2 regions of the Yersinia fenwicki genome follow, and region 2 is predicted to be linked to the other one. Evidence: predicted binding sites of a transcription regulator. Region 2 holds the regulator's gene; the other holds the start of a gene.

Region 1 (3,880 bases), 590 kb from region 2:
AAGCAGCACCAGCCACTGATGCTGCCCAAACTTACGAACAGCAGACTATTCATTTCGATGATCAGGTTGATGTGGTATTTGAGCTGAAAACTAACTCTAACACGCCAGCCTCTGCTGCCAAATAAGCTAGTCTTGCCGTAATACCTGACGCCCGTAAGATAACAGGGCGTCAGTTACCTTTCTCATCGTCCGACTTTCTGGCGCGAATCGATGCCAGAACAGCATCCGCCGTTGCAATAATCCCGGCGTCAGATTAATCAACTCACCGGATGCTAACTCTTTTTCAATTTGCAGATGCGGGATCATACAGCAGGTGGTGCCTTGTCTTGCCAACTGTACAAACGCTTCTGATGAGTTAACGATGTGGCAGGGCACGCTGCCCGGCGACAAATCGAAATTCTGCTGTAAAAACGCCTGATGCATATCATCCAGATGGTCAAAGGCGACCGCAGGTGCTTTCAGCAATGCCGAGCGGGTCACCCCATTGGGGAAATAACGTTCTGCAAAGGGTTTTGAGGCAACAAACAGGTAATCCAGTGCGCCGAGCTGATCGACCAGGCAACTTGGCAGCGGTTGCGGCTGGATACTGACCGCACCCACCACTTCGCCACGGCGTAACCGTTCTTGAGTTCGGGTTTCATCTTCGACTTGTAAATTCAGCCGGATAGGCGAGTCTGCCAATACCGGTTTTAATGCTGGCAGGAGCCAGGTTGCCAGGCTGTCGGCGTTGACTGCCAATGATAGTAGCAGCGGTGTATCACCACCGTTATCATTGCCGAGCCACTCTTCTTCCAGCAATTCGACTTGATGCAGCAAGGCGAGTAATTTCTGCCCTTGCTCCGTTGGCCGGGGGGGCACAGTGCGCACCAACAGTGGTTGACCGAACAGATTCTCCAACTGCTTAATGCGTTGAGATACCGCCGATTGGGTGATGCAAAGTTTTTGTGCAGCGCGTTCAAAGCCGCGTTCACGGATCACCGCGTCCAGCGCTTGTAGCGTACGGTAGTCTGGGCGTTTCATCGGAGTCATCTCTCCAAATATTAAGTTAATACCGCACTATGCCACATTTTGATCATTTATCTACGTTGGAATGCCATAGGGCTCGCCACAAATAAACCAACATGACTGTGATCCAGCTAAAATTAACCATCACATGAGTTGGCTTTATTGCGACGTTTTATCACTTATATGCTCTATAATGACGTCAGGTTTTCTTTCACATCAAGGCGTGAACTTACCATGACTCAGGATGAACTTAAAAAAGCAGTGGGCTGGGCAGCATTACAGTATGTCAAACCTGGCACTATCGTTGGGGTCGGTACTGGCTCAACTGCGGCACATTTTATCGATGCTCTCGCTTCCATCAAAGGCCAGATCGAGGGAGCTGTCTCTAGCTCTGATGCCTCTACCGCTAAACTGAAAAGTTATGGCATTCAGGTGTTTGATTGCAACGAAGTCGACGAGTTGGACATTTATGTCGATGGAGCTGATGAAATTAACGGCCAAATGCAGATGATTAAAGGCGGCGGCGCGGCTCTGACCCGCGAGAAAATCATTGCGGCCATTGCACGTAAATTTATCTGTATTGCCGATGCTTCCAAGCAGGTTGATGTGCTGGGTAAATTTCCGCTGCCGGTCGAGGTTATCCCGATGGCGCGTTCTTATGTCGCTCGCGAACTGGTGAAATTAGGCGGATTACCTGAATATCGCCAGAATGTTTTGACTGATAACGGCAATGTTATTTTGGATGTCCATAATCTGACTATTTTGGATGCCATTGCGCTTGAAAATAAAATTAATAATATTGCCGGTGTTGTCACTGTGGGGTTATTTGCCAATCGAGGTGCTGATGTTGCACTAATTGGCACTGCTGATGGTGTTAAAACCGTAGAACTCAAGTGATCAGCTAATCTGTATTCAGGATGAGGTTTGGTTGCTTCATCCTGATAATTTTTGCTTTTAAATATCTTTTCTTAAAATGGTTAAATTTAGTGATATATATCACATTTTCTCATTTCATTTTCTTAACCTGCCATTAACTCACTTTCTGCTGGTTTTTTATTCCGTAAATTAACATTTTCACTGTTTGTTATGCTGATAGCCAGGCAATCGTTTGTATTGCTGCCGGCGAAATATTTGTTATGTTGACTGGGTGCTGACCGGATTCATTCGATATCGGCAGCCACATCTGAAGTCTGAAAATAGGGTCGGGGACATGGCAAAAGTATCACTGGAGAAAGACAGAATTAAGTTTCTGTTAGTGGAAGGGGTGCACCAGAGCACGGTTGATAATCTGCGTGCAGCCGGTTATAGCAATATTGAATATCATAAAGGTGCCTTAGACACCGAATCACTGAAAGAATCTATTCGTGATGCCCACTTCATCGGCATTCGATCGCGCACGCATCTGTCCGAAGAAGTCTTTGCAGCCGCAGAAAAGTTGGTTGCAGTAGGTTGTTTCTGTATCGGTACCAATCAGGTTGATTTAAAAGCGGCGACTAAACGTGGTGTGCCGGTATTCAATGCACCTTTCTCCAATACCCGTTCGGTAGCCGAAATGGTACTGGGCGAGTTATTGCTGATGTTTCGCGGTATACCATCCGCCAATGCCAAAGCGCACCGTGGCGAGTGGAACAAACTAGCAGTCGGTTCCTATGAAGCCCGCGGTAAAAAACTGGGCATTATCGGCTATGGCCATATCGGGACTCAGTTAGGTATTTTGGCTGAAAGTGTCGGCATGAAAGTATTCTTCTATGACATTGAAAATAAACTGTCGCTGGGGAATGCACAGCAGGTACGTCATCTGTCTGACTTGCTGAATATGAGTGATGTGATTAGCTTGCATGTGCCAGAGAACCACTCCACCAAAAATATGATTGGCTCTGAGCAGTTGGCTCTGATGAAACCGGGCGCGATGTTGATCAATGCCTCACGCGGAACGGTGGTTGATATCCCAGCACTTTGTGATGCGCTGGCAAGCAATCATTTGGCGGGGGCGGCAATCGATGTTTTCCCTGAAGAACCAGCGTCCAATAAAGACCCGTTCAATTCACCATTATGCGAGTTTGATAATGTGCTATTGACCCCGCATATTGGTGGTTCAACCCAAGAAGCGCAGGAAAATATCGGTGATGAAGTCGCTGGTAAACTGGCGAAGTATTCCGACAACGGCTCTACGCTGTCTGCGGTTAACTTCCCGGAAGTTTCTCTGCCAGCTCACGGTGATAACACTCGCCGCCTGCTGCATATCCATGAGAACCGCCCAGGCATCCTGACTAGCATCAACAAAATCTTTGCTGAGCAGAACGTCAACATTGCCGCACAGTATTTGCAAACCAGCGCTGATATTGGTTATGTCGTTATCGACGTTGAGACTGATGATGCGGAAAACGCAGAAAAAGCCTTACAGGCAATGAAAGCGATTCCGGGGACTATCCGCTCGCGCCTATTGTACTAATATTTATTGTATTGGTAGCGTGGATAGTAACTGACAACCCGGTATCTGCTGATGCTGGGTTTTTTGTTATTTTTTATACCGTTGCGTAGGCCTTCTCACCACCGCCACACCTTTGTCGGTGTCACAATCTCTGGTAACGGCACATCCCAATGTTCACTCGGTAAGTGCTCTACCTGCTGACAATCATGAGCTAAACCAATAGGATAGGGGCCACTCTGCTGCCAGTTTTGCAACGTACGGTCATAGAATCCGCCCCCCATACCTAAACGTTGTCCATCTTCATCAAACGCCACCAGCGGCGTTATCACTACATCCAGTCGTTTCAATGGCAAGACATCGCGCACATCTAATTGAGGCTCCAGAATGTTCAGGCGATTACGAATGAGCTGGCTATCAGGACGATAGTGGAGAAACAACAAATGG
Region 2 (3,880 bases):
GGCGTTATAGCCGTTCTGCGTCACCAGCATGATGGTGAGTAAAATCCAATAAGGTTTAGGCAGATGGATCAGACTACCGACATAACTACCTGCTGCCAGCGTCACGCCCATGCGGCCTGCATCACGCAATGCACTGGATTTAAATGATAAATAGCTGACAAGTGCGGGCCAGAATGGTTGAGGTAGTTGGTTGCACATCAAATCGCGTTCATATTGCGGGCGCTGGTCACTCAGAATCTGGATAATGTGGCTGATATGGTAATAGCAGAATTGTGCCACCGGATTATCTGGATGTTGCTGGGCAACTTCTTCCAGCTCGACCAGAGCATCACCGGCACTGAAATGAGTCTTCGCGCGGTGGTGATAGAGAATATTATCGGCGATGGTGCGCATTTGTGTTGAGATAATCTGCATATTACGCTCAAGGATGGCCTCTATCGAACTTTGCTCTATCAGTTCTTCCGCCTTTTCTGACTGATTCATCGCCGCAGTGATATGTTCCTGCAAATCAAGCGCCATCTGGAAGAGAATCAGTAGCCGCTTTTGCTCTTTTTGGGTGGCATTGTGTAGCAGGTTAAACTGTTGATAAAGTTGGTTAATTTTATCCATAATGCCTTGCTGTCTATCCAGCAGGGCTTGCATCATCTTTTCCGCTTTCTGGCGCTGACGGAGCAAAGAGTACGCAGCATCGCAATAATCGGCCAACAGATGGTAAAGCTGACTCAGTGGTTCGCGGATGGGTTGGTCTTTACATAACCGAAACCATAGCCAGGTAAATACCCCGTACCAGAGGGTCCCCACAGCACACATCAATGGTGCTTGCCAAATAGGCGCACGACCTACCATGCTGAGACTGAAAATCGCGGCGATCAATGCGGCTGGGAGCAGCCGGCCATTGAGCTGGCTGATGGCACCACTTACCCCCAACATTAATGCGAGACCAAGCATCACTACCGGCAATGGGATATCCCACAGCAGTAATTGTTGAGTCAGAAAACTACTGAAAGTAAAGAGCGTTCCGCCGACAATCAGCCGCCGGAAGAAATATTGATGGGGAGTATCGAGCGAAGCAATATTACAACAGGCCGGTATCAGAGAGAACATCAACCCCAGCCGCAATTCACCAAAGGCAAATCCCAACGCCGCCGGTAAGCAGAGAACCAGTGTTTGGCGGAGCGCATAATTAACTTCAGGATGATAAATAAGCCGTTGCCATTTCATATAGGCCCAGAAATTTATTAATTACACAAAATAATACCCTAAATAATTCGAGTTGCAGGAAGGCGGCAATTGAGCAAATTCCCAAGAGTCTACTTACTGTAAGCTCAACAACCAGTAAGTGACTGGGGTGACAAATCGATCTGGAACCGATTTGAACACTGTTTGCAGCGGCCTCGAAGAGGCGAGGCCCATGGACGGGCCGAGTAATGAAAGCAACCAACACACATGCAGCTTGAAGTATAACGGGTATAAATGAAGAAAACCGGTGCCGAGGTAGCGGCACCGGTTTATAGGGAATTAACGAGTGCCGTAAACGACAATCGTTTTACCGTGTGCGGAGATCAGATTTTGATCTTCCAGCATTTTTAGTATCCGCCCCACAGTTTCGCGGGAGCAGCCAACTATTTGACCAATTTCCTGGCGAGTAATCTTTATCTGCATCCCATCTGGGTGGGTCATGGCATCAGGTTGTTTTGCCAGATTAAGCAGCGTTTGTGCAATGCGTCCAGTCACATCAAGGAAAGCAAGGTTACCCACTTTCTCAGATGTTATCTGTAAGCGATTCGCCATTTGTGAAGACAGGCGCATCAAGATATCTGGATTGACCTGAATTAACTGGCGGAATTTTTTGTAAGAAATTTCAGCCACTTCACAGGCAGTTTTTGCTCTGACCCAGGCACTACGTTCTTGGCCTTCTTCAAATAATCCAAGTTCGCCGATGAAATCTCCCTGATTTAGATAGGAGAGAATCATCTCTTTACCTTCTTCATCTTTGATAAGCACCGCAACGGAGCCTTTCACGATGTAGTAAAGCGTTTCGGCCTTTTCACCTTGGTGAATTAGCGTACTCTTCGATGGATATTTGTGGATATGGCAATGAGACAGGAACCATTCGAGAGTCGGGTCTGTTTGTGGCTTGCCGAGAACCATTCGCTGTTATCCTCTGTTGTTATCGCTGCCTAACTTAACAGGGCTCAGAGTTCCCTGTACGGCGTGCTTATAAAATACACTTTCTCTTAGCATATTAATTTGCTCAACTGCCGAAAGGTATAGCCAAGATACGTACCGGATAGAAACCCTTCACTGAGTATTGAGAAGCTACCCTATTTAATTCTAAAAACAATACTTTCGGTTCTGTTTGTAGCACAGGATGAGGCTAGTGTCTTGTGTTGTATCGCTTCAGCATGATGAACATCGGGTTACATTGCCAGTTTGTAAATGAAAGCGTAGTCTGAATCGGAAAATTTAACCGGGAGCAAGAGTTATGCAGGCACGTGTAAAGTGGGTTGAAGGGCTAACATTTTTAGGTGAGTCCGCTTCAGGTCATCAAATTTTAATGGATGGGAATGCTGGAGACAAAGCGCCAAGTCCGATGGAAATGTTGTTAATGTCGGCCGGTGGCTGTAGTGCAATTGATGTCGTTTCTATCTTACAGAAAGGGCGTAACGATGTGCGCGATTGCGAAGTGACGTTAACGTCCCAGCGCCGGGAAGAAGCTCCGCGCCTGTTTACGCAAATTAACCTGCATTTTATTGTCAGTGGCAAAGGCCTGACGGATAAAATCGTTGAGCGCGCGGTTGAACTCTCGGCCGAGAAGTATTGCTCGGTTTCTTTAATGTTGGGGAAAGCGGCGACCATTACCCATAGTTTTGAAATCCGTGACATCGCGTAATTAACCCCTTCGTATTTGAAGCTGCAGGGTTGTTAGCTGCACTCGCTCACCCGAATCACTTACTTATGTAAGCTCATCGGGATGAGTTCGCTTGCCGCCTACCTGCAGCCCCAACTACTTTGGGTTGGGATAGCGTCAAATTATTTTTTCTTTCCAGCAATTGCTTTACTGCGGCTTCAAGGACGAAGGATTAACCGATTTTTTTACCTTCCAGCAATTGCTGCACCAACGGTGCCATAATCAGCTCCATTGCCAGCCCCATCTTCCCGCCGGGTACGACCAATGTATTGATATTGGAAATAAACGACCCTTGCAACATTGCGAGCAAGTAGGGGAAATCGATTTGATCCAAACCTCTGAAATGAATGACGACAAAACTTTCATCCAGTGACGGAATGGCTTTGGCGGCAAACGGATTTGAGGTATCAACCGTCGGAACACGTTGGAAGTTAATATGGGTGCGTGAGAACTGTGGCGTAATGTAATTAATGTAGTCGTCCATAGATCGCACCACCGAATCCATGACCGCTTCACGGGAATGGCCGCGCTCGCCGGTATCACGGACTAATTTCTGAATCCACTCCAGGTTGACTATCGGTACCACGCCGACCAGCAAGTCGACATGTTTTGCGACATCATGATGTTCGGTCACGACCCCGCCGTGCAGACCTTCATAAAACAGCACATCAGTGGGTTCCGGCAACGCCTCCCAAGGGGTGAATGTGCCTGGGATCTGGTTATAGGGCACGGCTTCATCATAGGTATGGAGATACTTACGTGAGCGCCCGGTTCCATGCTCGCCGTATTGCGACACACTCTCTTCTAACTGACCAAAGTCATTGGCTTCTGGGCCAAAATAGCTAATATGTCGGCCTTGATCCCGTGCCTTACGGATGACGGTATCCATTTCAGGACGGGTATAACGATGGAAGCTGTCACCTTCAATCTGCGCTGCGCGGATATTCAATTGCTGAAAAATTTTGCGAA

What was found. The regulator CRP, encoded in region 2, controls carbon source genes, mostly activating them, when cyclic AMP is high. The targets are predictions, from matches to a motif close to ATGTGANNNNNNTCACAT.
Positions count from the first base shown of each region.
Region 1: the regulator CRP is predicted to act here: its motif matches at 1,990-2,007, upstream of serA (phosphoglycerate dehydrogenase).

Region 1 covers NZ_CP170755.1:860,842-864,721, forward strand. Annotated here, with positions in the region: gene ACF3VQ_RS03925 (oxidative stress defense protein) at 1-125, shown strand, start outside; gene ACF3VQ_RS03930 (LysR family transcriptional regulator ArgP) at 127-1,020, opposite strand; gene rpiA (ribose-5-phosphate isomerase RpiA) at 1,240-1,902, shown strand; gene serA (phosphoglycerate dehydrogenase) at 2,216-3,457, shown strand; gene ACF3VQ_RS03945 (5-formyltetrahydrofolate cyclo-ligase) at 3,553-3,880, opposite strand, start outside.
Region 2 covers NZ_CP170755.1:269,449-273,328, forward strand. Annotated here, with positions in the region: gene ACF3VQ_RS01080 (YccS/YhfK family putative transporter) at 1-1,221, opposite strand, end outside; gene crp (cAMP-activated global transcriptional regulator CRP) at 1,519-2,151, opposite strand; gene ACF3VQ_RS01090 (OsmC family protein) at 2,486-2,893, shown strand; gene ACF3VQ_RS01095 (phosphoribulokinase) at 3,084-3,880, opposite strand, start outside.